2 linked regions of the Methylosinus sp. H3A genome follow. The protein of the gene in region 1 interacts with the protein of each later gene in a pairwise test. Links are inferred from orthologs where the notes say so. Each region holds a gene or a part of one and is shown on either strand. Other genes may lie near its edges. The genes, in order: IY145_RS16085 and IY145_RS19760.

Region 1 (15,002 bases):
AGAGCCCTGGATGCGCGAGCCGCGCGAGAAGATAGGCGATGATCTGCGTGGCGAAGGCGACGAAGCCCCAGATGATGAACTCGAGCCCCGATTGCGTATTATGCACCGCGCCAGCGAGCGCGATGGCGAAGCCGATGAGGCTCCCTCCGAAGGCGATGGCCGCGGAGGCGTTGTGCTCATCGACGATGAGATCGAATTCGCAATGCGGCGTGAGCCGCGTGTAGACGACGCAGAATGCGGCGCAATAAGCGATACCCCCGAGGAAATAGGCCGCAAAGGACAGAAGGCCGGTGACGAGGTCTGCGGGCAAAGTCGGTCCTCTCGAAAATATCGAGCGGAGAGGTTAGCAGGGGCACCGTAGGAAGGAAAGCCGCAGGCCTGGGCGTGCGCGCCGTCAAAACACCCCCGCCTCCAGCCCTGCGGCCATGGCCATTCCGAGCTCATGGCAAGCGCGCTCGAACTCCTCGCGCCATTCCCCGCGAAAGATCAGCGGCTCCTGCACGGCGCGCCAGCGCAAGCCCGTCGCCACGCTCTCGACGCTGCGCCTGGCGCCGGCGCCGTCATTGCCGGCGCGGATGTAGAGCGCATAGGGACGCCCCTGCGTGCGCTCGAGGCAGGGATGATAGCAGCGGTCGAAGAAATCCTTCAGCGCGCCGCTCATATAGCCGAGATTTTCCGGCGTCCCGAGAATGAGCGCATCGGCCGCCAGCACATCCTCCGGCGTCGCGGCGAGCGGCGCGCGGGAAACGACCGCGACGCCGGCGATCTCGCGCGCGCCGGCGAGAACCGCGTCGCGCAGTCGCTCCGTGTTGGGAGACGGCGCATGGGCGAGGAGGAGCAGACGCTTACCGGCCATGGGGCGAAGAATTCTCCTTTGACCGCCACGGCTTGTGCGCCGCCGCACAGCGCGGCCTCCGCGAAGATGATAGCGCCTTTTTCCGCTCGTGCGACCCTCTAGGGCGTAGCCGTCGGACGGGCTAGAGTCCTCGCGCCACTTCGAATCGAACGGATGCCCATGGCGCAGCAATTCCTCACCCAGACCTTCTCCGACGGCTCGAGGACAGGCCCCACACTTCCACAACGCATCATCCTCGCCGAAGGCTGGACGCGCCGCGCCATCGCCTTCGCCGCCGGCGCGGTGGGCGCGCTGGCGCTGGCCCCGGTCGATTTCGCGCCGGCCATGTTCGTGACCCTGTGCGTCGCGGTCTGGCTCCTCGACGGCTCCGCGGCCGCCAGCGGCGAGAGCGGCTTCTCTTATCTCGCCGCCTCGGTCCGCCGCGCGGCGGGCGCCGGCTGGTGGCTCGGCTTCGGTTATTTTCTCGCCGGGCTCTGGTGGCTCGGCGCCGCCATGCTGGTCGAGCCCGACCAATTCGCCTGGGCGCTGCCGCTCGCCGTCATCGGCGCGCCGGCGGTCCTCGCCCTTTTTCCGGCGCTGGGCTTCGCGCTGGCGCGGGCGCTGTGGTCGGGCGGCTCGGCGCGCGTCTTCGCGCTCGCGGCCGGCCTCGGCGCCTCGGAGTTTCTGCGCGGCCATATCTTCACCGGCTTCCCCTGGAATGATTTCGGCATGGCGCTCGCCGCCATCCCCTTCCTCGATCAGACGGCGGCGCTCGTCGGCCTGCATGGGCTCGATATTCTCGCGGTGATCGTGTTCGCCGCGCCGGCGACGCTCGCCGACGGCCGGCGACGCCTCACCCCGGCCGTCGTCGCCGCGCTCGTCCTCGCCATCGCGATGGCGGGCTATGGCGCGCTGCGGCTCGCGTCGGGCAAAACGGAATATGTCGAGGACGTGAAATTGCGGCTGATGCAGCCGAACCTTCCGCAGGACGCCAAATTCAAGCCCGAGAACGGCCCGGCGATCCTGAGCCGCTATCTCGAGCTGTCCGACCGCGCCGTCGCGCCCGGCCGCTCCGGCGTCGCCGACGCGACCCATCTGATCTGGCCGGAATCGGCTTTCCCCTTCATTCTCTCGCGCGATCCGGACGCGCTGGCGCGAATCGCCGCGACCATGCGCGGCGCGGTTCTCGTCACCGGCGCCGCACGCGCCGAAGAAGACGGGCGCCGCGAGAACGGCAGGCGCCGCACGAAAATCTTCAATTCGGTCCTGGCCGTGCAAGGCGGCCGCATCGTCGCCGCCTATGACAAGATCCATCTCGTGCCGTTCGGCGAATATCTGCCGCTTTCGAAACTGCTCGCGCCGCTCGGCGTCACGCAGCTCGTCCCCGGAATCTGGGACGAGGGGACCGGCCCGCGGCGGTTCGCCGCGCCCGGCCTGCCGCTCGCCGCGCCGCTGGTCTGCTATGAGGCGATCTTTCCGGGCGAGACGGTCGCGGCCGGCGGCGAGCGGCCGCAATGGCTGCTCAATGTGACCAATGACGGCTGGTTCGGCGCGACGAGCGGCCCCTATCAACATTTCGCGCAGGCGCGACTGCGAAGCATCGAAGAAGGCCTGCCCTTGGCGCGCGTCGCCAACACGGGGATTTCCGCGGTCGTCGACCCCTATGGGCGCGTTCTCGAGCGCCTGCCGCTCGGCGTCGACGGAGTCATCGACGCGCGCCTGCCGCGAGCCGCGGAGGCGCCGCCTTTCGCGGCCCATCCTTTTCGCTGGACTTCAACGCTTTGGTTCTTCACAATAATTTTCGCCCTGTTCGGACGCTTTCGCGGCCTCGCAGGTTTGACTGCGTTCCGAGCCGGTGCTTAATGAAACACCCCTCGAAATCGCGGCCAATGCGTCCGCGCCAGCCCTTGGCTCGGCGAAACTCCGCTTAAGATCAGCCCCTTCGACAAAAGGCCGGACAGTCATGAGCAAAAGGAACCAGTCGCAGTGAAAAAGGCGCCCGATCCGATCGACCGGCACGTCGGAAGTCGCGTGCGCATGCAGCGCATTCTGATGAAAATGAGCCAAGAGAAGCTCGGGGAGGCGCTGGGCCTGACATTCCAGCAAGTGCAGAAATACGAAAAAGGCACAAACCGCATCGGCGCGAGCCGGCTGCAACAGATTTCGAAGTCGCTGAACGTGCCGCCCTCCTTCTTCTTCGAAGGCGCGCCGTCCACCCAGCCCGCCGGAGACGGCTTCGCCGAGGAATCGTCCTCGCAATATGTCGTCGATTTCCTCTCGACGGCGGAGGGCCTCCATCTCAACCGCGCCTTCGCCCGCATCAAGGATCCCAAGGTACGCAAACGCGTGATCGACCTGATCTCGACGCTCGCCGATCAGGACGAAGCCGCCAAGGAGCCGGTCGCCGCCGATCCGGTCGCCAAATAGGCGGCGTCTCGACGATCAGAGTTCTCTATAAAGAACATTTTGCCGCAGACGGCTTGACGAAACGAACGACCCCTGTCTTGATTTAGACGAGTGGAAGGGTCTGTCCGCCAGTAAGCGGCGGGTCGGCGATTGGACGGAGATCGAATGTGACACGACAGAACTATCTTTTCACCAGCGAGTCGGTTTCGGAAGGCCATCCCGACAAGGTATGCGACCGTATTTCCGATGAAATCGTCGATTTGTTTTTTCGCGAGGGCGCCAAATTCGGCGTCGACCCCTATCAGATCCGCGTGGCCGCCGAGACGCTCGCCACCACCAATCGCGTCGTGATCGCCGGCGAGGTGCGCGGCCCCGCCATCCCCAAGGAGCAGATCGTCGACGTCGCCCGCAAGGCGATCAAATCCATCGGCTATGAGCAGGCCGGCTTCCATTGGCAGAACGCCGATGTCGAAGTGCTGCTGCACGCGCAATCGGCCGATATCGCCCAGGGCGTCGACGCCGCCGGCAATAAGGACGAAGGCGCGGGCGATCAAGGCATCATGTTCGGCTATGCGGTGCGCGAGACGCCCGACCTGCTGCCGGCCCCCATTTATTACGCGCATAAAATCCTCGAGAAGCTCGCCCACGCCCGCCACAGCGGCAAGGAGAAAGGCCTCGGCCCCGACGCCAAGAGCCAGGTCACTCTGCGCTACGAGAACGGCAAGCCGGTCGAGGCCACGCAGATCGTGCTCTCGCACCAGCACACCGACGAGAATCTCACGCCGCAGGACATTCGCGCCATCGTCGAGCCCTATATCCTCGAAGCGCTGCCCGCGGGCTTTGTGACGAAGGAGACGGTGTGGCACGTCAATCCGACCGGCAAGTTCCACATTGGCGGCCCGGACGGCGACGCCGGCCTCACCGGCCGCAAGATCATTGTGGACACCTATGGCGGAGCGGCTCCCCACGGCGGCGGCGCCTTCTCCGGCAAGGATCCGACCAAGGTGGACCGCTCGGCCGCCTACGCCGCCCGCTATCTGGCCAAGAACATCGTGGCGGCCGGCCTCGCCGACCGCGCGACGCTGCAGCTCTCCTACGCCATCGGCGTCGCCGAGCCGCTGTCGATCTATGTCGATCTGCACGGCACCGGCCAAGTGCCCGAGGACAAGGTCGAGGCGGTGCTGCCGCAGATTCTGCGCTTGTCGCCGCGCGGTATTCGCGAGCATCTGCAGCTCAACAAGCCGATCTACGCCCGCACCTCGGCCTATGGCCATTTCGGCCGCACGCCGGACGAGGAAGGCGGATTCTCCTGGGAGCGCACCGACCTCGCCGAGGCGCTGAAGGCGCACTTCTCCTGACGAGTGTAATCGGCCAAGTCCCGATGAGCGCAATCGGCGAAGACGACGGCGCCATGAATGAGACCGACAGCGGCGCGCCCCTTGTGGCGCGCCGCCTCTACGGGCGCAGCAAGGGCAAGGCCCTGCGCGCCGGCCAGGCGCGTCTGCTTCAGGATCTCTTGCCGAAGCTGACGCTGGACCTCTCGGCGCCCTGCCCTTCGGCGGCGAGCCTATTTTCGGCCCCCGTCCAGCACGTTTTTCTCGAGATCGGCTTCGGCGGCGGCGAGCATCTCGTCGCGGCCGCGGCGGCGCGCCCCGATGTCGGCTTCATCGGCTGCGAGCCCTTCGTGAATGGAATGGCCAAGCTCCTCGCCAGAATCGACGCGCTGGGCCTCGCCAATATCCGCCTCCATCAGGGCGACGCGGCCGAGGTCATCGGCTGGCTGCCGCGAGCGAGCCTCGGCCGGACCTTCCTCTTCTACCCGGACCCATGGCCCAAGCGCCGCCACCGCAAGCGGCGTTTCGTCGCGAAGGAGACATTGGACGCGCTCGCGCGGGTGATGACGCCGGGCGCGCAATTGCGTTTTGCGACAGACATCGACGATTATGCCGGCTGGGCGCTGGCGCGCGTCCGGGACGCCACGGATTTTGCATGGACCGCGGCGACGTCGGCGGACTGGCTCACGCCCTGGGAGGGTTGGACGCAGACGAAATACGAGGCGAAAGCGATGGCGGCCGGACGCAAACCGGTCTATCTGACTTTCGTGAGGCGTTGAGGACGCGAGCGACGGCTGGCGGGCGAGTGACGCCCAGCGGGAGAGCGTGCGGGAGACGGTGCGATGGCGGCGGAACTGACGGCGCAAGACGACACCCGGGCGACCGAGACGACGACGGCGACATTTCGCGCCGACGTTCTGGAGGCGTCGCTGCGCCAGCCCGTGCTCGTCGATTTCTGGGCGCCCTGGTGCGAGCCCTGCAAGCAGCTCGCGCCTGCCCTGGAGCGGGCGGTGAAAGCCGCCGACGGACGGGTGAAGCTCGTCAAGATGAATATCGACGAGCATCCGGAGATCGCCGGCCAGCTCGGCGTGAAATCCATTCCCGCCGTGGTCGCCTTCCAGCGCGGCCGGCCGGCTGACGGCTTCGTCGGCGCGCTGCCGGAGAAGCAGCTGCGCGGCTTTATCGAGCGGCTCGCCGGCCCGCTCGAGGACGAGGGAACCGACGCTTTTCTCACCGCCGAGGCGCTGATCGGCGAGGGCCAGCTGGAGGCCGCCGAGGCGATCCTGCTCGAGCTCGTCGGAGAGACCCCGCCCTTCGCCAAAGCGGCGGCCGAACTCACCCGCCTCTATGTGGAGCAAGACCGTCTCGCAGACGCGCAGGCACTGCTCGACGGCCTGCCCGCCCCAACGCGCGCGGACCCGCTCGTCGCCGCAGCGGCGGCGTCGCTCGAGAATGCGCTCGCCGCCTCCGATCTCGGCGAGATCGACGAGCTCCAAAAGCGCGTCGGCTTCGATCCGGACGATCTGCAGGCGCGCTTCGATCTCGCCCTCGCGCTCAACGCCAAGGGCAAGCGCGACGAGGCCGCCACCGCGCTCCTTGACATCATCCGAAAGGACCGTAGTTGGAGCGACGACGGGGCGCGGAAGCAACTCATCCAGTTCTTCGACGCCTGGGGGCCGCTCGACCAAGCGACCATAGGCGCGCGGCGGCGCCTGTCGTCGCTGCTGTTCTCCTGATCCGAGCGAGTTTCTCGAGGAGTGGCGGCGATCGCCGCTGACCGACATGAGCGTCAATCAACCCTATAAAGATGCGAACGCATTGCCGGACGTCGTTCCGGTGTTTCCGCTGACCCGCGCGCTGCTGCTGCCGCGCGGCGAGCTGCCGCTCAACATATTCGAGCCGCGCTATCTGGCGATGGTCGACGACGCCATCGCCTCGCAGCGCGTCATCGGCATGATCCAGCCTCTGCCGGGTCAGGACGAGCGCGAGCAGACCCCGATCCTGCACCGTATCGGCTGCGCCGGACGCATCACGCGATTCTCCGAGACCGGCGACGGCCGCTATCTCATTTCCCTCACCGGGATCGCGCGCTTCCGCATAGAGGAAGAGCTGCCGGCGACGCTGGCCTATCGGACCTGCCGGGTCAGCTATGACGATTTCCTGATCGATCTCGAGCCCGGCGCCGGCGAGGCCGACGTCGATCGCACGGGGATGATCCGCATGCTGCGCGAATTCGCCGACGGCTCGCAGCTCGACGTCGATTGGACCAGCATAGACGCCGCCCCCAACGAGGCGCTGGTGAATGCGCTCGCGATGATGAGCCCCTTCGGCGCCAATGAGAAGCAAGCGCTGCTCGAGGCGGTCGACCTGCGCTCGCGCGCCGAGATTCTCGTCGCGCTGGCCGAGCTCGATCTGGCGCAGAACAGCGACGATCCGCCGCAATTTCATTAGAGATTATTTCCGCCGCTGCGGCATATACCGCTTCTGACTTGCAGAAAGGCGCCACGATGAGCGACAAATCCGAGAAGCCCGCGAGCGAAGGCGAGGACGCTTCCGCATCCAAAGCGACGAAGGTCGATCCGCGCCTTTTGGAGATTTTGGTCTGCCCGCTCACCAAATCGACGCTGGAATATGACGCCGAGCGGCAGGAGCTGATCTCCCGCTCCGCGCGGCTCGCCTATCCGATCCGCGACGGCATTCCCATCATGCTGCCGGAGGAGGCGCGGCCGGTCGACTGATCCGCATGGACGCCCCCCACCCCACGCATGAGCTGCTCGCGCTGCTCGACCTCGAGCCCCTCGGCGAGGACGTCTTCCGCGGCTACAGCCGGTCCCGCAGCCCGCGCGTCTATGGCGGGCAGGTCGTGGGACAGGCGCTGGTCGCCGCGCAGCGGACGGTCCCGCCCGAGCGGCCGGCCCATTCGCTGCACGCCTATTTCATCCTGCCCGGCGATCCGCACGCGCCGATCGATTTTGCGGTCGAACGTCTGCGCGACGGCAGGAGCTTCACGACCCGGCGCTGCGTGGCCCGCCAGCGCGGGCGGACGATTTTCTCCATGGAGGCGTCGTTCCAGATCGACGAGCCCGGCCTCGAGCATGCGTTCCCGGCGCCGCAGGCCCCCCCTCCCGAGAGCCTGCCGACGAAGAATGCGCTGGCCGAGCGCTTCGCCGAATTCCTGCCGCCGGGCGCCACCGAATGCATCGCCGGATCTCCGGCGGTGGATATACGCGTCGTCGATCCACACGCCTATTTTTCGAACACTGCGAAGGCGGACGCGAAGCAGTTCATCTGGTTTCGACTGGTCGACCGCATCGGCGACGATCTGGCGACGCACCAATCCGTGCTCGCCTATCTCTCGGATATGACGCTGCTGAACACTGCGCTCATCGCGCATGGACGCTCGATCTTCGACGATCGCTTGCAGGTCGCGAGCCTCGACCACGCCTTGTGGCTCCATCGGCCGTTCCGCATCGACGAATGGATGCTCTACGCCCAGGACAGCCCCACCGCCGCCGGCGCGCGGACGCTCACGCGCGGAATGATCTTCTCCAAGGATGGACGTCTCATCGCCTCGGTGGCGCAGGAGGGACTGATCCGCGATCTCTCAATCGAAACTCGAGCAGACCGCTGATTATTTAATAGGCGCCTGCCGCCTTTTTCCAGGCGCCTTCTCTCGCGTCCGCCTGCTGAGCCCCTGCGACGGCGCCGGGCGGAAAACCCTTGTCCTGCGCACTGCCCGCCTCCTGCGGCTCTTCGCCACGGAATTGATTTGATTTGCAGTTCTTTTCTGTTTCGTGTCGCCCCGCGAAACCGCGCGGTGGCTGGCACGGCATTTGAAAGCTCGCGGCCTGAGCACAACGGTGCTCATCATGGCCCTCGCCACATTGGGCGCCGTCTCGCAGGGCGAGCCGTCACAGCCATGAAGGTCCAGAACAACAGGATAGGCAGATGAAAATCGTGACAGCGATCATCAAGCCCTTCAAGCTCGATGAGGTCCGTGACGCGCTGACGAACATCGGCGTCCACGGTCTCACCGTGACGGAAGTCAAGGGATACGGGCGTCAGAAGGGCCACACCGAGATCTACCGCGGCGCGGAATACGCCGTCAGCTTCCTGCCGAAGCTGAAAATCGAGGTCGCCGTGACGTCGGAGCTCGTCGCCAAGGCCATCGAAGCGATCACCACCGCCGCCCACACCGGGCAGATCGGCGACGGCAAGATTTTCGTTCTTCCTCTCGAGCAGACGATCCGCATCCGCACCGGCGAGCGCGACGCCGACGCGCTCTGACCCACTCACGAAAAATCACCAGGAGTTCCCAATGAGACTTCGTCTGCCTCGGAGCCTGTCTGCGGCTTCGATCCTCGTCGGCGCGGCGATCGCCGTGGGCCTCGCCGACCCCGCCCTCGCCGCCGGCAATGCGCCGACGCCCAATCCCGGCGACACCGCCTGGGTGCTGGTCTCCTCCGCGCTCGTGCTGCTGATGTCGATCCCTGGTCTCGCGCTCTTCTACGGCGGCCTGGTGCGCTCGAAGAACGCTCTGTCCGTGCTCACACAGACCTTCGCCATCGTGTCGCTCGTCGGCGTCGTCTGGACGCTCTACGGCTATTCGCTGGCCTTCGGCGACGGCGGCTCGCTCAACGCCTATATCGGCGGCTTCAACAAGCTGTTCCTGAAGGGCGTTGACGCCTCCTCCAACGCGCCGACCTTCACGCCCGGCCATGTCATTCCGGAATACGCTTATTTCGTGTTCCAGATGACCTTCGCCATGATCACGCCGGCGCTCATCATCGGCGCCTTCGCCGAGCGCATCAAATTCGGGGCGGCCTTCGTCTTCGTGCTGCTGTGGGTGACGATCATCTACTTCCCGGTCGCGCATTGGGTGTGGGGCGTCGCCGATCCCAACGCCCTCGTCGACGCGGCGACCAAGCTCGCCGCTGCGACCACGGATGAAGCCAAGACCGCCGCTCAAGGCGAGATCGACACGCTGCTCGGCTCTGTCGGCTGGATCGCCGGCGGCCTCGCGCCCTGGATGAAGGGCGTCGGCGCTCTGGACTTCGCGGGCGGCACCGTCGTCCACATCAACGCGGGCATCGCCGGCTTCGTCGGCGCGCTGATCATCGGCAAGCGCATCGGCTACGGCAAAGAGGCGCTGCCACCGCACTCGCTGACTCTGTCCATGGTCGGCGCTTCGCTGCTGTGGGTCGGCTGGTTCGGCTTCAACGCCGGCTCCAACCTCGAGGCCAATGGCACGACGGCGCTCGCCTTCGTCAACACGATGGTGGCGACCGCCGCGGCGGCGCTCTCCTGGCTGCTGACGGAATGGGCGGTCAAGGGCAAGCCCTCGCTGCTCGGCCTCATCTCCGGCGCCGTCGCCGGCCTCGTCGCGGTGACGCCGGCTTCCGGCTTCGCCGGGCCGATCGGCTCCATCGTTCTGGGCTTGATCGTCTCGCCGATCAGCCTGTTCTTCGTCTCCAAGGTGAAGAACTTCTTCGGCTATGACGACTCGCTCGACGTGTTCGGCGTGCATGCCATAGGCGGAATCACCGGCGCTCTGGCCACCGGCATTCTGGTGAGCCCGGACTTCGGCGGCGTCGGCATCACCGACTACACCAATATCGGCGAGAATTTCGCCGGCAAATACGACATGACCCAGCAGATGATCTCGCAGGCGACCGCCGTCGGCGCGACGATCCTGTGGTCGGGCATCGGCTCGGCGATCCTCTACAAGATCGTCGATGTGGTCATCGGCCTGCGCGTCGCCCCGGACCAGGAGCGCGAAGGCCTCGACATCGCCGATCACGGCGAGCGCGCCTACAACCACTGAGCGACGTCGCTCATCTGCCGAAAATGGAAACGGCGCCTCTCGGGGCGCCGTTTTTCTTTGTGTGTCGCCTCGCGTCGACATTTTGCTTTCAATGTCGTTTCGTCATCGCCCAGCAGCCGAAGAGGAAGGTCTGATAGAAGCGGATGGGCGCGTCGAATCCCGCTTCATTCAGCAAATCCAGCAATTCACTCTCGGAAGCGAAAGCGATGTCATCGTCGATATGAGCGCGGTCCTTCTCCAGCTCCCGCGTCTCGACGCCCTGAGACGCATAGGATACGAGCCAGGCTTCCAGCAGAGAGCCGAATTCGCGCGACGCTCTATCGCCGAAAAGATCGGCGAGAACGAACGTCCCTCCGGGTTTCAGAAGGGACGAGACGGCGCGAAAATAGGCGAGCTTCTCGTTCCACCCCGCAATGAAGTGAGAGACGAATATGGACGAGGCCGCGTCGAATGGCGTCGCCGGTCGAAACTCCTGCAGTCGTCCATGGAAGCAGGCCGTCCGATCCGCCATTCCGGCCGCGACGACGCGATCGCGGCAAGCGTTCGACATATCGCGCGAGACATCGACCGCGGTGAAGCGCCAAAAGGGGAAACGGCGCCCGAGGGCGAGAATTTCCGCGCCCGTTCCCGCGCCAGCAGACAAAAATTCGGCTCGCTCCGGCAGATGCTCGAACCAAGCGGCCATGATGTAGTGCAGCGCGTCGTAGCTCGGGCAGAACGATCGAATTCTGCGATCGTATCGCGTCGCCGAAGCCTCATCGAAATGCGCCGCCGCGTCGAATGCGCCGCGGGACTGGGGCATGAAAATCTCCGATCCGAAACGGACGCCGCTCACCTACCCCCCGACCACCCGCGCCACTACTTTCGCCGTATAATCCACCATCGGCACGATGCGCGCGTAATTGAGCCGCGTCGGGCCGATGATGCCGAGCGCGCCGACGATACGCTTATTGCCGTCGCGCAATGGCGCGGCGATCATCGAGGAGCCGGAGAGCGAGAACAGGCGGTTTTCCGAGCCGATGAAAATACGCACGCCCTCCCCCGTCTCGGCGCGCTCCAGAAGATCGATGACCTCGGTCTTGGTCTCGAGATCGGAGAACAGCAGGCGGATGCGGTCGAGATCGGCCATTGCGGTCAGATCCTCGAGCAGATTGGCTTGGCCGCGCACGATGAGCTGGCGATGATCCGTCGCCGCCCCGCCCCAGCTCGCGAGCCCGGCGTCGACGAGCCTCGCCGTCAATTCGTCGAGCTCGGTCTGCGCCGCCTTGCGCGCGTCCTCTATCTCCGATCGAACCTGACCGAGCGTGAGGCCGCGAATGCGGGCGTTGAGATAATTGGCCGCCTCGATCAGCGAGGAGGCCGGAAGATCGCGCGGCACCTGCAGCACGCGATTTTCGACCGAGCCATCCTCGCCGACGAGAATGGCGAGCGCGCGCTCCGGCTCGAGACGCACGAATTCGATCTGCTTCAGCCGCGCATTGTCCTTGCTGGTCACGACGACGGCGGCGCCGCGGGTGAGGCCGGAGAGCATGCTCGTCGCCTCGGCCAGCACGCCCTCGAGGTCATGGTCCTTGGAGGCGGCCTCGACCTGCGCCTCGATCTGCGCGCGCTCGTCCTCGGCGACGTCGCCGATCTGCAAGAGCGAGTCGACGAAAAAGCGCAGGCCGAGCTCGGTCGGCAAGCGGCCGGCGCTGGTGTGCGGCGCATAGACGAGGCCGAGCTCCTCCAAATCCTGCATCACATTGCGCACGGAGGCGGGCGACAGCGCCATGGGCAGCAGCCGCGACAGCTGGCGCGAGCCGACCGGATCGCCGCTCGACAGATAAGTGTCCACGATCTGGCGAAAGATTTCGCGCGGCCGATCGCCGAGATTGGCGAAGCTCGCGCCCGGCTGCGGGGAGATTGGATGGCCCATGCGGATCATGACAGGAGAATGGCGCCTCGGCGGCGCGGGTCAAGCCCGCACACGCGGAAGGGGAAAAATACGCTACGCTTTTGCCCGGGCTCCCCTATTTCCCTGACGTAAGATGGGGGCGGGACAGGCGCGATGCGCGACGAAATTCTCGTCGATCTGGCTTTGCAGGGCGGCGGCGCGCATGGCGCCTTCACCTGGGGCGTTCTCGATCGGCTGATCGAGGAGCCCTGGCTGCGCATAGACGGGGTCTCCGGCACCTCGGCCGGCGCGATGAACGCCGCGGCGCTCATCCACGGCTTCTCGCTGGACGGCGCCGAAGGCGCCCGGGCGGCGATGGAGAGCTTCTGGCGGCGCGTCGCCAGCGCGGCCCGCTTCAGCCCGCTGCAGCGCCCCCCTCTGGACATGGCGCTCGGCCGCTGGACGCTGGACAATTCGCCTGCCTTTCTCGCCATGGACATGGCCTCGCGGCTCGTCTCGCCATATGATCTCAATCCCGCCGGGGCCAATCCGCTGCGCGACATACTGCGCGAGACCATCGATTTCGAGCGCCTGGCCAAATCGCCCATCAAGCTGTTCGTGACCGCGACCAATGTCCGCACCGGCCGGGCGCGCGTCTTCCGCAACGCCGATCTCTCGGCGGAGGCGCTGCTCGCCTCGGCATGTCTGCCGACCATGTTCCAGGCGATCGAGATCGACGGCGAAGCCTATTGGGACGGCGGCTACGCCGGCAATCCGACGATCACGCCACTGGTGCGCGAATGCGCGTCGCAAGATACGATATTGGTGCAGATCAATCCAATCGAGCGCAAGGAGACGCCGCGCAGCGCGATCGACATATTGAACCGGCTGAACGAGATTTCCTTCAACTCGCCGCTGCTGAAGGAATTGCGCATGATCGCGCTGCTGCGCCAAGTCGCCGATCCCGGCCATAGCGAAGGCGCGCGCTGGGCCGCCATGCGCATTCACGCCATTGCGACGGATATGGCGGCGGAGCTGTCCGCCTCCTCCAAGCTCATCGCAGAATGGGATTTCCTGCTCATGCTGCGCGAGGAAGGACGGCGCCGCGCGCAGGAATTCCTCGATCGCAATGGCGACGATCTGGGAAAGCGCTCGAGCTTCGATCTCGCGCGAATGCTGGACTATGTTTGATGAGTTGAATGCGCGCCTTCAGGCGCGCATCGCGGCGCCGATGAGCGGCGGCGCGAGATCGGCGATATTGGCGCGATAGGCGTCGAGCGAGAAATGCGCGTCATAGAAGCGCCGCATGTCGCTCGCCGCGCGCTGCGCTTCGCTCGGAACGCGCGCGTCGGCCGCGGCGGCCTTCAATGCATGCGCGAAATCCGCGGCGCTATCGGCGACGATCACATCGGAAAAGCGCGCCGGATCGACGCGCATGCCGCGAAAAGCATGACTCGTCGTGATGAGCGGCAGACCGCTCGCCAGCGCCTCGACAGTCTTGATCGAGAGGCCGTGTCCGCTGATCGTCGGCAGCAGCACGAGGCGCGCCGTCGCATAGGCCGCGCCAGGATCGTCGACGCGGCCGACGAAGGCGGCGCGATGGGCGGCGTAGAGCGCGGGATCGCGCGCCTTCACGCCGGCGTCGACATTGCCGACGATGCGCAGATTCGCAATCGAAGCGTCCGCGAGAACCTCGCGCAGGAACCAGCACACACTGTCGACATTGGCGCTGTTGTTGCTCGCGACGAGCAGAATATCGCCGCCGCCGGGACCGAGCGGCGCCTCGGGCGCGCTGGGATAGAGCAGCGCATGCTCCTTCTCCGGCAGCAGCGCGCGGAAATCGTCATATTCCTGCGCATTGAGATGCAGCAGCAGATCGGCGCCGCGCATTAATTCGAGCTCGCGGGCGAGCATTCGATCATAGGTCACGCGCGGCGGCAGCCATGGCGTGCGCTCGTTCATCAGCGCGAATTGGCGCGCTTGCAGATCATGGCTGTCGAGCAGGATCGGCGCGCCGCGCGCGAGGCGCTTCGCCACCGACATCAGGAAGAAATGATTGCAATGGACGAGATCGAAGCGGCGATCGGTGAGGCCCGGCGCCAGCTCCGCGCGCTCGGCGACGCCGGCGCGAATGACCGCCTGATCGCCGTGGAGATAGGGCCAGAGCACATCGCGCAGAAACCGCGGCGCCGCGAAAGCGTGAAAGGACGCGCCGCCGAACCAGCGCTCGCCCTGCGAGAGTTCCGGCGTCGCCTCGACAAAGGAGCGCCAGCGCCAGGCGCGATCCGGCGTGTATCCCGGCATATCGCATATGGCGACAGGCGCGACGCGGGCGCCGAGCGCGCGATAGGCGGCGACCTGTCCCAGCACGACGCGATAAGTGCCGCAGGAATGCCAGGCCGGATGGACGATGGCGACATGCCGGCCAGCGAGCGGAAGAGCGGCGGGACCATTCATTGCGTGAGCAGCGTTCGTTGTGTGAGCAGCGGCGCGGCCGCCTCGCGCAAGGCGCGCGCATAGGCGGCGGAGCTGAACATCTCGTCATAGAGACGGCGCGTGTCCGATTGGGAGCGCGCGCCGCTTTTGCGGCGTTGGCCCGCGGCGCGCAAGGCGGCGGCGAAAGCGCCGGCCTCGTCGGCCAGAGTCACATTGCTCAGCCGCTCGGGATCGATGGCCATGCCGCGAAACGCCCGGCGCGTCGCGATGAGCGGCGCGCCGCTCGCCATCGCC
Region 2 (15,136 bases), 800 kb from region 1 along the record:
CTTGGCGACCGCAGCCATAGCGCGCCGCAGCTTTTCGACGGCGAGATTGAAGTCGGCACGCAGCGGCTCGTATTGCGGCGCGAAGGGCTTTGCGAGCCGGGAGGTGAAGTCGCCGCCCGAGAGCCTCTCGAGCCCATGCGCCAGCGCGGCGACGACCTGCGCCTGCTCATCGGCCGCGCGGCGGCGCTCGGCGTCGCTCGCTTCGCGCAGCTCTGCCGCCAGACGACGTTGCGCCTCGGCCTCTCGCTCCAACCGGCGCTTTTCCTGCGCCGCCGCCTCGAAAGCGCGTAGCGCCCGCGCCATGTCGCCGATCTCGTCGCGCTGCTCGACGAAGGGGATATTCTCGTCGAACTCCTCTTTCGAGGCGCGCTTCAACGCCAGCGCGATCGTCGAGAGCGGTCTGCGGATCTGCGTCGCGACGATCCAGAGCGCGACGATTATGGCGAACGCCGTCGCCGTGGTCGGGACAGCCAGCGTCAACGCCTCGTCTCTGCGTCGGCGGACGTCCTCCGCGCGACGTTCGGTCGAGAGCCGCTCGAGCGTCTCGCGCACGAAGGCGTCCATCTCCGCGATCATGCGCTCGCGATTGGCGATCGTCGCCTCGTCATTCGCCTGAACCAACGCAGCCTTGGGGGAGATCGTCAGGCCGAACTCGATCGTATCGTTCTGATAGGCGATGAATTCGCGTATCGCGAGCGAGAGCCTCGTCTTCTGCTGCTCCGACATGCGATCGCCGGCGCGAGGCAAGAGCGCATCGGTCGATTCGCGCAGCCGGTCGAGCGCCTGTCGCAAGATCACCAGCTTTCGCTGGACATCGTTCTTGTCGTCCGACGAAAACACCGAATTGGCGAGGATCGCCACATGCTGCACGGATTGGGCGAGGCCGCGCACCTCGAGGACGAAATCATAGGCCGCCTCGATCTCATCCGTCTGCCGCGCGTGGAGACGCGATTGCCAGAAGGCGAAAACGGAGAGGCAGAGGGCGACAGCCCCGAGCAGCGCGACGACGCCGCCGAGTTTATGTGCGATGCTCGATTTCATTTGATTGAAAGCCGTGTGGAGGAAGCGACGCGCGAACATGCACAGGGTCGCGTTTCGAAACGGCTAACGTCGCGGTCGATAAGGCATTATTTTTTATGACGGATTTGTGAATGGCCGATGGCCGCGGGCGGATGAGGCCGCCTGCGGACCCGCTTTTTTGAATTGTGCTCAGGGCGTGAGCGCCGGCAGCCGCACCGTCGCCAGCGCCAGCGCCGCCATGCCTTCCTGCCGACCTGTGAAGCCCAGACGTTCGGAGGTCGTCGCCTTCACCGCCACCCGGCCGATATCGATCTCCATGATTTTCGCGAGGCTCTCGCGAATGGCGTCGCGATGCGGGCCGACCTTGGGCGCCTCGCAGACGATGGTGGCGTCGACATGGGCGATGATCCCGCCGCGCTCGCGCACGCGCTTGGCCGCGAAGGCCAGAAATATGGAGGAGGGCGCGCCCTTCCATTGCTGGTCTGAGGGCGGGAAATGCTTTCCGATGTCGCCGTCCGCGAGCGCGCCGAGCAGAGCGTCGGTGATCGCATGAGCGAGCACATCGGCGTCGGAATGGCCGGCGAGGCCATGAGTATGCGGCACCGGGACGCCGCCGAGCCAGACCTCGCTCCCCTCGCCGAAGGCGTGGACATCGTAGCCCTGGCCGGTGCGAATATCCGAGAGCTCGCCGAGCAGCCTGTCTTGCGCGCGCAAAAAATCCTCCGGCGTGGTGAGCTTGAAATTGGCGGCGTCGCCCGCGAACACATGGACCTTGTGGCCGGCGGCCTCGGCGACCATGCCGTCGTCGGTGAGTTCGCCGCCGCTCCCGGCGACGAGCCGATGCGCCTCGAGGATCAGCGGAAAGGCGAAAGACTGCGGCGTCTGTACGAAGCGCAGGCTGGCGCGGTCGGGCGTCGCCGTCACCACGCCTTCCGCGTCGATCTGCTTCACCGTGTCGGCGAGCGGCAGGCCGGGCACAGCCGCGCCATGGGCGCGCGCCGCCTCGATCGCCCGGCCGATGAGCGCCGCATCGGCGAAGGGCCGCGCCGCGTCCTGGATCAGCACGATATCCGGGGAGGCGGAGAGGGCCGCCAGCGCCTCGAGGCCGTTGCGCACGCTTTGCTGCCGCGTCGCGCCGCCGATCGCGGGTGCGAGCAGCCGATCCCGCGCGCCCTCCGAAAGCTCGGCGACGCTCGCGCGGTAGAGCTCGGCGTCGTCGGCGTGGATGGCGACGACGAGCGTAGCCGAAGGCGCAGCTTGGTGCATGGCTTCGAGCGTGCGCGCCAGCACAGACTTGCCGAGGAGCGCACGATATTGTTTTGGAAGGCCGTCGCCCGCGCGCACGCCGCGGCCGCCGGCGACGGTGAGGATCGCAATGGTCGAGGAAGAGCTCATAGAAGGTTCCTCTCCCGCTTTTTCGCTGTCGCGTCAATTTCACCTTGGCGTCAATTTTCGCGAATCTCGGGGATGTACTCATTGCGTACGTATGGCTGTCTGCATATAGTATAGGCACGATGACAACTGATGAAATTATAGGCGAGACCATAGGAGCCACGCCTTTGCGCATCGGTTCGCTTCATCTCGAGGGGCGGGCGCTGCTCGCCCCCATGGCCGGCGTGACCGATCTCGCCATGCGGCGGATCGCATTGCGTTTCGGCGCGTCCGCGGCAGTCGGCGAAATGGTCGGGGCGAGCGCACTGGCGCGTGGCGACGCCGAGGCCCGCCATCGGCTCGACGGCTCCGGCCTCGACACCCATATCGTCCAGATCGCGGCGCGCGATCCGGTCGGCGTCGCCGAGACGGCGCGCCGGGCCGAAGCCGCTGGAGCCACTTTGATCGACATAAATATGGGCTGTCCCTGCAAGCGCGTGACCGGCGGCCTCGCCGGCGCCGCGCTGATGCGCGAGCCCGCGCTCGCCGCCGAGCTGGTGCGCGCCGCCGTGGCGGCGGTCTCGGTTCCGGTCAGCGTCAAAATGCGGCTCGGTTGGGATGATTCTAGCCGTAACGCCGCCGAGCTCGCCCGTCTCGTCGCGGCCGAGGGCGCGGCCATGGTGACGGTGCATGGCCGCACGCGCGCGCAATTCTACGAGGGCAGGGCGGATTGGCGGGCGATCGCCGAGGTCAAGGCCGCCGTCGAAATTCCCGTCGTCGCCAATGGCGACTGCGCCTCGCCGCGGGACGCCGCTGCGATGCTCGCGGCTTCGGGCGCCGATGCGGTGATGGTGGGCCGGGCGGCGCTGGGGCAGCCCTGGCTCGTCGGCGACATCGCGCATTTTCTGGCGACCGGCCGTCGCCGCGCCGCGCCCTCCGCGACAGCGCGGCTCGAGGCGGCGCTGGACCATTTGGACGGCCTGCTCGCGGCCATGGGCGCGAACGCCGGCCTGCGCCACGCGCGCAAGCATCTATCCGCCTACGCCGAGCGGGCGGAAGGAGGCGCCGAAGAGCGCGCGCGTCTGCGCGGGGCGCTCGTCGCCTCCGCCTCGGCCGAAGAAGTCCGTGGACTTCTTCGCCGGCTGTTCTCGCTCGAGCCGGCGCAAAGGGAGCCGGCTCCGGCACATTGCTGACGCGAAAGTCCCATAGAGGATCGGCGCGCGATCCGCGCCCGAAAATGAGTCCGAGGTGTCGAGATGACGGCCGAATCCAACCCGCAGCGGCGCAAGAGCGCGCTCACGACGCCCGTCGGCGCGAGGCTGCGCGTTATCGCCGACGACAATCGCGCCTGCATTCTCGAGGCGCTGCCGAATGTGATCCTGGCGATCCGCCCGGACGGCGTGATCGTCGACGCCAACGCCGCAGCCGAGTCCTTTTTCGAGATCGGCAAGCCGATCCTCATCGGGCAGGAGCTCGGCCGTCTGGTGCCCTTCGGCTCGCCGCTGCTCGCGCTCATCGAGCAGGTGCGCGAGCGCGGCTCGGCGATCAACGAATATCGCATCGACCTCGGCCGCCCCGGAATGGAGGGCGAAAGGCGCGTCGATGTGCATTGCGCGCCGCTGCCCGAGAGCGAGGGTGGCGTGCTGGTCGTGCTGCAAGAGCGCACAATTGCCGATAAAATAGACAGGCAGCTGACCCATAGGGGGGCGGCGCGCACGGTTTCTGGGCTCGCGGCGATGCTCGCGCATGAAATCAAGAACCCGCTGTCGGGCATTCGCGGCGCTGCGCAACTGCTGGAAAGCTCGGTGGGAGACGCAGATCGGGCGCTGACGCGGCTGATCTGCGAGGAGACCGACCGCATCGTCCGCCTCGTCGACCGCATGGAGGTGTTCTCCGACTCGCGGCCGCTCGAGCGCGAAAAGGTCAATATTCATGTCGTTCTCGACCATGTGAAGCGCGTCGCCCGCAGCGGCTTCGCCCGCCACATTCGCTTCATCGAGAATTACGACCCCTCGCTGCCGCCCGTCGCCGCCAATCGCGACCAGCTGGTGCAGGTGTTCCTCAATCTGGTGAAGAACGCCGCCGAGGCGATCGGCGACGCCATAGACGGCGAGATCGAGCTCTCCACCGCCTTCCGGCCCGGGGTCAGCCTGCGCACGCTGGGCGAGAAGCGCCCGGTCGGCCTGCCGCTCGAATTCTGTGTGCGCGACAATGGCCGCGGCGTGCCCGAGGACATAGCCGCGCATTTGTTCGATCCCTTCGTCACCACGAAGACTTCCGGAACTGGCCTCGGACTTGCACTGGTGGCCAAGATCGTCAATGACCACGGCGGCATCGTCGAATGCGAATCTCATCCGAGGCGAACCACTTTCCGTATCCTGATGCCGATGTATCGCAACAAAGACGAGGAGAAACGAGCAGACGAACGACGAGCCAGAAAACAAATTCCCGTCGCCGAGGGACCGGAGCCGGCGCCAAGAGAGCGCCGCTCGTGAGAACGATCTGCTGGAGAAAAATCCGATGACCCACGGCGAGATTCTGGTCGCCGACGACGACGCCGCGATCAGAACGGTGGTCGCGCAGGCGCTGTCGCGCGCCGGCTATGAGGTGCGCACGACCGGCACAGCCGCAACCCTGTGGCGCTGGGTGCAATCGGGCGAGGGCGATCTCGTCGTCACCGATGTCGTGATGCCGGACGAGAACGCTTTCGAGCTTTTGCCGCGCATCAAGAAATTGCGCCCCGATCTGCCCATCATCGTGATGAGCGCGCAGAACACATTCATGACCGCGATCCGCGCCTCCGAGCGCGGCGCCTATGATTATCTGCCCAAGCCTTTCGATCTGAAGGAGCTGGTCGGCATCGTCGGCCGCGCCATGGCCGAGCCGCGCAAGAAGAACGAGATCGACGGCCCGGACGATATGGAGGGCATGCCCCTCGTCGGCCGCTCGCAGGCGATGCAGGAGATCTATCGCTCGCTCGCGCGGCTGATGCAGACAGACCTCACTGTCATGATCAATGGCGAGTCCGGCACCGGCAAGGAGCTGGTCGCTCGCGCGCTGCACGACTACGGCAAGCGCAAGAAGGGCCCCTTCGTCGCCATCAATATGGCGGCCATTCCGCGCGATCTCATCGAGAGCGAGCTGTTCGGCCATGAGAAGGGCTCGTTCACCGGCGCCAATCAGCGCTCTATCGGCCGCTTCGAGCAGGCCGAGGGCGGCACGCTGTTCCTCGACGAGATCGGCGACATGCCGATGGAGGCGCAGACGCGTCTTCTGCGCGTGCTGCAGCAGGGCGAATATACGACCGTCGGCGGCCGCACGCCGATCAAGACCAATGTCCGCATCATCGCCGCGACCAATAAGGATCTGCGCGCGCTGATCCAGCAGGGCCTGTTCCGCGAAGATCTCTATTTCCGCCTCAACGTCGTGCCGCTGCGGCTGCCGCCGCTGCGCGAGCGCTCGGAGGACATCGCCGACCTCGTGCATCACTTCTTCAAAGTGGCGGCGAGCGAGGGCCTGCCGCAGAAATATATCGAGCAGGCGGCGCTCGACCGCATGAAGCGCTATCGTTGGCCGGGCAACATCCGCGAGCTGGAGAATCTGATCCGGCGCCTCGCGGCCCTGCATCCGCAGGAGGTCATCACCGAGCAGGTGGTGGAGCTCGAGCTCGAGCATGAGATGCGTCAGGCTTCGCCCGGCGACCGGCTCCTGCCGGCGACGTCCGTCATGGCGGATATGCCCTCCGACAAGGATTTGACGCTCTCCACCTCGGTCGAGCAGCATCTCGCCAAGCTGTTCCGTGACCATGGCGATCGCCTGCCGCCGCCGGGCCTCTATCATCGGGTCATCCGCGAGATCGAGGTGCCGCTGATCTCCGCCGCTCTCGCCGCGACGCGGGGCAATCAGATCAAGGCCGCGGAGCTGCTCGGCCTCAACCGCAACACGCTGCGCAAGAAGGTCAACGATCTCGACATCCGCCTGATGCGCTCGCCGCGATAGCGCGGACTCCTTCTCCCGCTCGCGGGAGAAGGGAGCGCGCGAGATTGCCACTCCGCGCATCGCGACCTATACAGGCGCATGTCCATGGCGGGAGAGATTCAGGCGCCTGCGCCGCCGGCCGCGCCCAGGAAAAGATCTTGGCGCCTGTGGTTCGGGCCGATCGCGGTCGTCGCGGCAGTGGCCTGCGCGCTCGCGACTTTCTTCGTCATGGCCGAGCTCGCGCCCGTCGCGCCGACCAGCGACGTCGTCTATCCTCTGTTCTTCGCCGACGCGGTCGCGCTGGTCCTGCTCGCCACTCTGGTGCTGGTCAAGGCGGGCTCGCTCATCGGTTCCTGGCGGCGCGGCGCGGCGGCGGCCGGGCTCCATATTCGCATCGTCGGCTTCTTCTCCGTGCTGGCGCTGACGCCGGCCATCATTCTCGCCATCGTCGGCTCGGTGACGCTCGAGCGCGCGCTGAACCCGCAATTCCTCGCCATGGTGAAGACCTCGGTGCATAGCACGGCGGAGGCGGCGCGCGTGTTCCGCGAGACGCAATGCCGCTCGCTGCTGCAGGAGGCGCAGCTCTCCGCCTCGGACCTCGATCGCGCGCGCGCCATGTTCAACGCCGATCGCGGGCTGTTCCACGAATTTTTTGTCTCGCGAGCGCGCTTCCTCGGTTTTTCCGTGGCGGCGATCGTCAAGACCGACGGACAGATATTGGAGCGCGTCGATGTGACGGCCGACGGCTCGGCGATCGTCATCGCGCCGCCGGCTTCCGATTTCGAGGATGCGCGCATAGGCGAGCCGCTCTGCCTCGTCATCGACGACGGGCGCACTTTCGTCGCGCTGCGGCCGCTGTCGACCTTTCCGGACACATTCCTCTATGTGACGCGTCCGGTCGATCCTTTCGGCGTGCAATTTCCGGAGCAGGCGGCGAGCCTCATCGCCACCTATGACGCTTTCGAGGCCTATCGCGGCGCGGTGAAGAAGGCCTTCACCGTCATGTATGCGCTGCTCGCCACCATAATGCTGCTCTCGGCGGTCTGGGTCGGTCTCGACTTCGTCGACCGGCTCGTCGCGCCGATCCGCGCGCTCATCGCCGCGACCGATCAAGTGTCCGCCGGCAATCTCGATGTGCGCGTCGATGTCGAGCGCTCGCACGGCGATCTCGCCCGGCTCGGCGCCGTCTTCAACAATATGACCAGCGAGATCGAGCAGCAGCAGAGCCGTCTGCTCACGGCCAATCGCCAGAACGAGGAGCGGCGTCTGTTCACCGAGGCGGTGCTCTCCGGCGTGCCGGCGGCCGTCATCGGCGTCGACGCGGAGGGGCGGATCAATGTGCTCAACCGTTCGGCGGAGGAGCTTCTCGTCGGCGGAGCGGGACGTGACGGCGCCACGGCGGCGATCGGCGCGCGGGCGGCCGAAGCTCTCCCCGAGATCGCGCCCATTCTGGCCGATGCGGTGGAAGCCTTTCCGCGCGCTATTCAGACGCAGATCAACATCAGGCGCGGCGCCAAGGAGCTGACGCTCGCCGTTCGAGTCACTTCGGCGAGCATGCAGCAGGGGGGCTCGGATTTCGTCGTGACGCTCGACGACATCACCGATCTCGTCACCGCGCAGCGGACCTCCGCCTGGGCCGATGTCGCTCGGCGCATCGCTCATGAGATCAAAAATCCGCTGACGCCGATCCAGCTCTCCGCCGAGCGCCTGAAGCGCAAATATGGCAAGCACATCACCTTCGAGCGCGACATCTTCGACCAATGCACCGACACGATCGTGCGGCAGGTCGACGACATCAAGCGCATGGTCGACGAATTCGCCTCCTTCGCCCGCATGCCCAAGGCGCGGCCCGAGCGCGACGATCTGTGCGACTGCATGCGCCAGGCCTTTTTTCTGACGCGAGTCGCCCATAACGACGTGGAAATGACACTGACACTGCCGGACGCGCCGGTCTTCGCGGTCTTCGACCGGCGGCTCTTGTCGCAGGCGCTCACCAATATCGTGAAAAACGCCGCCGAGGGCATCGCCGCCCGCGAGGACGCCGCGGCGCATGACGCCAAGCGGATCGATATCAGCCTCGGCGTGCGCGACGCAATGGCGGAGATCGATGTGATCGACAATGGCAAGGGATTCCCGGCCTTCAACCGACAGCGCCTGCTCGAGCCTTATATGACGACGCGCGCCGAGGGCACCGGGCTCGGCCTGCCTATTGTCGCCAAGATCATCGAGGACCATGGCGGACGACTCGAACTGCTCGACGCCCCCTCCGGAACCGGCGCCTGTGTGCGCCTGTTCATTCCGCTCGGCGAGGCCGCCGCGGCGGAGGAGGCGCAGGCGCGGACTTCGTGAATGGTGAGGCAGATGGTCAGCGACATTCTCATCGTCGACGACGAGGAAGACATCAGAGAGCTCGTCGCCGGCATTCTCGGCGACGAAGGCCATGGCGTTCGCACCGCCAAGGACGCCGATGGCGCGCTGGCGGCGATCGAGCAGCGCCGCCCGCATCTCGTCTTCCTCGACATATGGCTGCAGGGCTCGCGCCTCGACGGCATGCAGGTTCTGGAGATCATCCAGAAGCAGCACAAAGATCTGCCTGTGGTGATGATCTCGGGCCACGGCAATATAGAAACAGCGGTGAGCGCCATAAAGCTCGGCGCCTATGACTTCATCGAGAAGCCATTCAAGGCGGATCGTCTCCTGCTCGTCGCCGAGCGCGCGCTCGAGGCCTCGCATCTGCGCCGCGAGATCAGCGCGCTGCGCCAGCGCGCCGGCGCCTCGGACCGCATCGTCGGCAGCTCCTTCCCGGCGCATCAGCTGCAGCAGATCATCGCCCGCGTCGCGCCGGTCAATTCGCGCGTGCTCATCACCGGCCAGCCCGGCTCGGGCAAGGAGCTCGCCGCGCGTTGTCTCCATGCGGCTTCGCAGCGCGCCCTCGGCCCCTTCGTCGTCATCAATGCGGCGACGATCACGCCGGAAAATATGGAGATCGAGCTCTTCGGCAGCGAGGGCGGCGACGGGCCCCGTAAGATCGGCGCGCTCGAGGAGGCCCATGGCGGCACGCTCTTTCTCGACGAGATCGCCGACATGCCCAAGGACACGCAGTCGAAAATCCTGCGCGTCCTCGTCGAGCAGACGTTTCAGCGCGTCGGCGGGACGGCGCGCGTCGAGGTCGATGTGCGTATCATCTCCTCGTCGGCGCGCGACCTCGCCTCGGCGATAGAGGAGGGGGCGCTGCGCGAGGATCTCTTCCATCGCCTCTCCGTGGTGCCGATCCGCATCCCCTCGCTCGCCGAGCGTCGCGAAGATATCCCCGAGCTCATCGAATATTTCATGGAGCAGGTGTCGGCGACCTCCGGCATGCCGCGCCGCAAGATCAGCGAGGACGCGCTCGCCGTCATGCAATTGCACGACTGGCCCGGCAATATCCGCCAGCTCCGCAACAATGTGGAGCGGCTGATGATTTTGACCGCCGGCGACGCGACCGCCGAGGTTTCCGCCGATATGCTGCCCTCGGAGATCGGCCAGCTCGTCCCCTCGACGCCGGCCGGCGTGCGTGGCGAGAAACTGATGAGCCTGCCGCTGCGCGAGGCGCGGGAAGTGTTCGAGAGAGAATATCTGATCGCCCAGCTCAATCGCTTCAGCAACAATATTTCCCGAACGGCCGAATTTATCGGAATGGAGCGGTCGGCGCTCCATCGCAAGTTGAAGTCGCTCGCCATCGAATGAGGCGACAAATCTCGCCGATACAAGACCTTGTGAAAATTTCCTATTGGCTCTGCGGCTGTTTGGCTCTAGTTGATGCGTTTCGTCTCGTCGTAAACACGTCGAAACAGCGAGTTACAGGACCGTAAGTGGAGGCCTTTCGCCGCATGAAGGAGTTGCGTCTTGCGCATTGCGCCGGCGCAGTCTCTAATATGCGGTTGGATGGCTATGGACCGATAAGAGCGACGCAAGTCGCCCCGATAACGAAAAACAGAACAGGATAGCCGATGTCCTCCGAACGCGCGCAGAATCTGCAAGATACGTTTTTGAATTACGTGAGGAAGAACAAAGTCCCGCTCACGATTTTTCTGGTCAACGGCGTCAAATTGCAGGGCATCGTGACTTGGTTCGACAATTTCTGCCTCTTGCTGCGCCGCGATGGGCATTCCCAGCTCGTTTATAAACATGCGATCTCGACGATCATGCCCGGTCATCCGATCCATATGTTCGAGCCGGGTGAGGAAGGCGCGGAGAGCGCGCCAGAACGCCATCGCTGAGCGGGATTTCGGAAGATCGGCGCCCGATTTTCCGTTGAAAGTCCCGCGAAAACAATAGACGCTGACAAGATGCGGGGCGAGCCGCCGCCGCGCTTCGCTCAGCGGGTCGAGGTCGGGTTGAGCGAAAAAACATCAGCGTCCGAGGACCGGACCGCCGGCGCGTCCACAAAGGCTCTCGTGGTCGGCCCCTATCCCACGCGCACGCGGCCTTCCGAAGCCGCGGGGCAGGGGGCGGAGCGCGATCCTGTCTCCCGGCTCGCCGAAGCGGTCGGCCTCGCCGAGGCGATCGAGCTCGACATCGTCGGCGAGATCGCCGTCTCTCTGCACGACGTCCGGCCCGCGACCTATCTCGGCAAGGGCAAGGTCGAGGAGATCGCCGAGACGGTGAAAGCCGCCGAGGCGGAGCTGGTGACGATGGATTGCCAGCTCTCGCCGGTGCAGCAGCGCAATCTGGAAAGAGCCTGGGGCGCCAAGGTCATCGACCGCACCGGGCTGATCCTCGAGATTTTCGGCCGCCGCGCCCGCACCAAGGAGGGCGCGCTGCAGGTCGAGCTCGCCCATCTCGCCTATCAGAAATCGCGCCTCGTGCGATCCTGGACCCATCTCGAGCGTCAACGCGGCGGCTTCGGCTTCCTCGGCGGCCCCGGCGAGACGCAGATCGAGACCGATCGCCGCCTCATCGAGGAGCGCATGGCGCGCATCGAGCGCGACCTCGACCAGGTCAAGCGCACGCGCGGCCTGCACCGCAAGAAGCGCCGCGAGGTGCCCTATCCGGTCGTCGCGCTCGTCGGCTACACCAACGCCGGCAAATCGACGCTGTTCAATCGCCTGACCAAGGCCGGCGTGCTGGCCGAGGACATGCTGTTCGCGACGCTCGACCCGACGTTGCGGCAGATTCGCCTGCCGCATGGCGCAAAGATCCTGCTTTCGGATACGGTCGGCTTCATCTCCGATCTGCCGACCATGCTGATCTCCGCCTTCCGCGCCACGCTGGAAGAGGTGACGCTGGCCGACGTCATCCTGCATGTGCGCGACGTTTCGCATCCCGATTGGGAGGCGCAGGCCTCCGACGTCGAATCCATTCTCGGCGAGCTCGGCCTTTCCGGCGAGGCGGGGACGCGCATTCTCGAGGTCTGGAACAAGATCGACGCGCTCGATCCGGAGCGGCTCGCCGCCATGCGCGTCGCCGCGCGCGGCCGCAAGGGCGTCGACCGTCCCTCGCTCGTCTCGGCGCTGACCGGGGAGGGGCTCGACGCGCTGCTCGATCGCATAGAGACGCGACTGGCGGAAGGGCGCGTCCGGCTCGAGGTCGAGCTCGATCCCGCCGACGGCGCCGGCATCGCCTGGCTCCACGCCCATACGGAAGTGCTGGATCGGCAGACTTTGCCGGACGGGAGAGCGCGGCTTGTCGTGCGCGTCGCGCCGGAGCGATTCGACGGGGTGACGCGGCGCTATCCGCAGGCCGAAGTGCGCGCGGAAGCGACGACCCGGCGGCGCGCGCGCTAATTTCATAGGCGCGCCTCGAGCCGCGAGGCGTTCGCACTCCGAGGGGCCTCCGCATCATGGATCGAATCTATCTGGTGATCGCCATTCTCTGCGAGGTCGTCGGAACCTCCGCGCTCAAGGCGAGCGAGGCTTTTTCGAAGCCTTTGCCTTCGATCATCGTCGTCATCGGCTATGGCGTGTCCTTTTTCCTGCTGTCGCTCGCTCTGCGCAGCATTCCGGTCGCCGTCGCCTATGCGATATGGTCGGGCGTCGGCCAAGCGTTGATCGCCCTCGTCGCCTGGTTGGTGTTTCGCCAGACGCTCAATGCCGGAGAAATGGCCGGAATGGGTCTCATCATCGCCGGCGTCATTTTGCTGAGCCTCTTTTCCCAGACCGCCCATTGAGGACGCTTCGATGACTCTCTCCCTGCTCGTCGGCAATAAGGCCTATTCCTCCTGGTCGCTGCGGCCCTGGCTGCTGCTGAAGCAATTCGAGATTCCCTTCGAGGAGACGGTGGTTCCGCTCTATGGCCCGGAGTCGAAAGAGAGGCTCCTCGCCTTTTCGCCGGCCGGGAAGGTTCCGGCGCTACGCAGCGACGACGTAATCGTCTGGGATTCGCTCGCCATCATCGAATTCATCGCCGAGCGCTTTCCCGATCTCGCGATCTGGCCGCGCGATCCGGCGGCGCGGGCTCTGGCGCGCTCGCTCGCGGCGGAAATGCATTCCGGCTTCACCTCGATGCGAAGTGAATTCCCCACCAATTTCCGCCGCGCGCCGCGCCCGATCGCGCCGCCGAGCCGGGAGGCCGCCGCCGATATCGCGCGTATCGACGCCGCCTGGCGCGACGCGAGAGCGCGCTTCGGATCGGAGGGGCCGTTTCTCTTCGGCGCCTTCTCCGCCGCGGACGCCATGTTTGCGCCGGTCGTCTGTCGATTTACGACCTATGTCCTCGAGGTCTCGTCGCAAGCGCAGGATTATATGCACGCGATTCTCGCTCTGCCGAGCTATCAGGCATGGCTGAGCGAGGGACGCGGCGAGCCCTGGGTTCTGGAAAAATTCGAAAAGTGAGCGGGCCGCTGCTCACGCACGCTCGGCGGCTTTCGCCGCGAGCCACAATGCTTCCATCTCGTCTAGCGTCGAATCCTGCGGGCGCGTTCCCTTTTCCGTGAGCGCGCGCTCGATGAAGCGAAAGCGCCGCTCGAATTTGGCGTTGGCGCCGCGCAGCGCCTGCTCGGGATCGGCCCCGACATGGCGGGCGAGATTGGCGACGGCGAAGAGAAGATCGCCGATCTCCTCCGCGACCGCGGGCGAGGGAGGCGCGTCTCCTTCCCCGAGCTCCGCTTCCACCTCCAGCGTCTCCTCGCGAATTTTCTCGAGCACGAGCCGCGCGTCGTTCCAGTCGAAGCCGACCTTGCCGGCCTTCTCCTGCAATTTGATCGCGCGCGTCAGAGCGGGCAGGGCGGGTGGAACGCCGTCCAACAGGCCCGGCGCCTCCTCTATGCCGCGGCGCTCGGCGCGGAGCTGCTTTTCGCGCGCCTTGATCTGCGCCCATTGCACCGAGACGTCGGCCGCCGAGGCCGCGGTTTTGTCGCCGAATACATGTGGGTGGCGGCGGATGAGCTTGTCGGAGATCGCCGCGACGACATCGACGAAGGCGAAAGCTCCGACCTCCTCCGCCAGCCTCGCGTGGAAGACGACCTGCAGCAGCAGGTCGCCGAGCTCCTCGCGGAGATCGCCGAGATCGCCGCGCTCGATCGCATCGACGACTTCATAGGCTTCTTCGAGCGTATAGGGGGCGATGCTCGCGAAGGTCTGCTCGAGATCCCATGGACAGCCGGTTTGCGGCGTGCGCAGGGCCGCCATTATGCCGAGGAGGCGCGCGATTTCATCCTGTGTCATCGATGCGCCTCTGGCCGGCCGAACGGGCGTCTGAAAGCGCGAGCGGCGCGTTGTTTTGACGCAGTCGGTCGCGCAAAAAAGGTGAGGAATTCGAGGCGCTTTGCTCTAGCATCGAGGCCGGATATCGACTGCGCCCTTGGTGTGCAGCCCTCTGCAGTCGATCCGAGGGTCCGGGGCCGTAGTACGCCTTGCAAACGACAGCGCCTCGGACCCGACTTGCGCATCCGAGGTAAATAATCGTCATTGCTGGCAGGCGCGCGCCGCCGCAAGCCGAATTCGGCTTGCGGCTCGCATTTTCAGCGCGTCAGTCGAGCGTGATCGACAGAGCTTCGCGACCCTTTGCCGTGTCGACGACCTGCATCGTCACAGGCTGGCCTTCGGCGAGATGATTGACGCCGGAGGGGCCGAGGATCGAGATATGGACGAAGACGTCCTTGCCGCCGTCGTTCGACTGCACGAAGCCGAAGCCCTTGGTCTCGTCGAACCATTTGACCTTGCCGGTGACCGGCACTGCCGTCGACGGATCGGGAGCCTGACGACGCGGAGGCCGGTCGAAGCCGCCGCCGCTGCTGCTGGGGCTGCGCGGGCGCTCGGCGGTCGCGGTCGAAAGATCGACCTCGAGCACACGCGAGACCTGCTGGCCCTTGACCGAGCTCGCGACCTGCACCTTCAGCTTGGCGCCGGGCGGCAAGGCTTCGAAGCCGGCCGCCTGAACCGCGCCGATATGCAGGAACGCGTCGCCCGTGCCATTGCCGAGCTCGACGAAGCCGAAGCCCTTCTCGGGCTTGAACCATTTCACGACCGCGTCGATCGCGGGCTCGTTGGAAGAAGGGGGCGGCGAATCACCGAATCCGCCACCTCCGCCGAATGGCGACCTCGGCGGCCGGCTGGGCCGCGGGCTGTCATAGCCGTACGGCGGGTCGTCGTCGAACCCGCGTTTTCTGGGTCCCCGGAAGTCTCGACCTTTGCTGCTCATGTCTTGGTACTCGTCTCCGCCATCCGCCAAAAGACCGCTATAGCCACATGCACGGCCTCTCGCCGGGCGCAAAAGCGCCGACGACGCGCGTCCACCGGCGTCTCGCGGAGAGAGCCGGTTCCGGTGCGTTCGTAAGTGTGCCAGTTGA

What was found.
Region 2: the proteins of IY145_RS16085 (region 1) and IY145_RS19760 interact in binary tests that used the Escherichia coli proteins (3 or more experiments, as listed by UniProt). The link is inferred for Methylosinus sp. H3A from one-to-one orthologs.

The regions. Positions count from the first base shown.
Region 1 is NZ_JADNQW010000005.1:2,818,589-2,833,590, reverse strand. What follows is about bases 7,459-10,192. They hold IY145_RS16085 (P-II family nitrogen regulator), read left to right. Parts: upstream 7,459-8,523; coding sequence 8,524-8,862; downstream 8,863-10,192. Other genes in these bases: IY145_RS16080 (ammonium transporter), read left to right, coding at 8,894-10,192; IY145_RS16090 (acyl-CoA thioesterase II), read left to right, coding at 7,459-8,206. Also shown: IY145_RS16135 (DUF350 domain-containing protein), read right to left, coding at 1-310; IY145_RS16130 (flavodoxin family protein), read right to left, coding at 395-856; lnt (apolipoprotein N-acyltransferase), read left to right, coding at 1,016-2,698; IY145_RS16120 (helix-turn-helix domain-containing protein), read left to right, coding at 2,822-3,262; metK (methionine adenosyltransferase), read left to right, coding at 3,409-4,599; tRNA (guanosine(46)-N7)-methyltransferase TrmB, read left to right, coding at 4,653-5,354; IY145_RS16105 (co-chaperone YbbN), read left to right, coding at 5,418-6,311; IY145_RS16100 (LON peptidase substrate-binding domain-containing protein), read left to right, coding at 6,358-7,026; IY145_RS16095 (Trm112 family protein), read left to right, coding at 7,083-7,313; more of IY145_RS16090, read left to right, coding at 7,319-7,458; more of IY145_RS16080, read left to right, coding at 10,193-10,399; IY145_RS16075 (class I SAM-dependent methyltransferase), read right to left, coding at 10,488-11,201; heat-inducible transcriptional repressor HrcA, read right to left, coding at 11,235-12,323; IY145_RS16065 (patatin-like phospholipase family protein), read left to right, coding at 12,447-13,463; IY145_RS16060 (glycosyltransferase), read right to left, coding at 13,482-14,729; IY145_RS16055 (glycosyltransferase), read right to left, coding at 14,726-15,002. UniProt on the Escherichia coli protein: Involved in the regulation of nitrogen metabolism. Regulates the activity of its targets by protein-protein interaction in response to the nitrogen status of the cell.
Region 2 is NZ_JADNQW010000005.1:3,623,774-3,638,909, forward strand. What follows is about bases 2,899-5,766. They hold IY145_RS19760 (two-component system sensor histidine kinase NtrB), read left to right. Parts: upstream 2,899-3,647; coding sequence 3,648-4,886; downstream 4,887-5,766. Other genes in these bases: dusB (tRNA dihydrouridine synthase DusB), read left to right, coding at 2,899-3,584; ntrC (nitrogen regulation protein NR(I)), read left to right, coding at 4,912-5,766. Outside these bases: IY145_RS19745 (methyl-accepting chemotaxis protein), read right to left, coding at 1-1,041; IY145_RS19750 (bifunctional 2-C-methyl-D-erythritol 4-phosphate cytidylyltransferase/2-C-methyl-D-erythritol 2,4-cyclodiphosphate synthase), read right to left, coding at 1,210-2,415; more of dusB, read left to right, coding at 2,580-2,898; more of ntrC, read left to right, coding at 5,767-6,390; IY145_RS19770 (sensor histidine kinase), read left to right, coding at 6,469-8,718; IY145_RS19775 (sigma-54 dependent transcriptional regulator), read left to right, coding at 8,731-10,095; RNA chaperone Hfq, read left to right, coding at 10,359-10,628; GTPase HflX, read left to right, coding at 10,746-12,134; IY145_RS19790 (multidrug efflux SMR transporter), read left to right, coding at 12,191-12,517; IY145_RS19795 (glutathione S-transferase family protein), read left to right, coding at 12,528-13,181; mazG (nucleoside triphosphate pyrophosphohydrolase), read right to left, coding at 13,194-14,012; IY145_RS19805 (cold-shock protein), read right to left, coding at 14,317-14,988.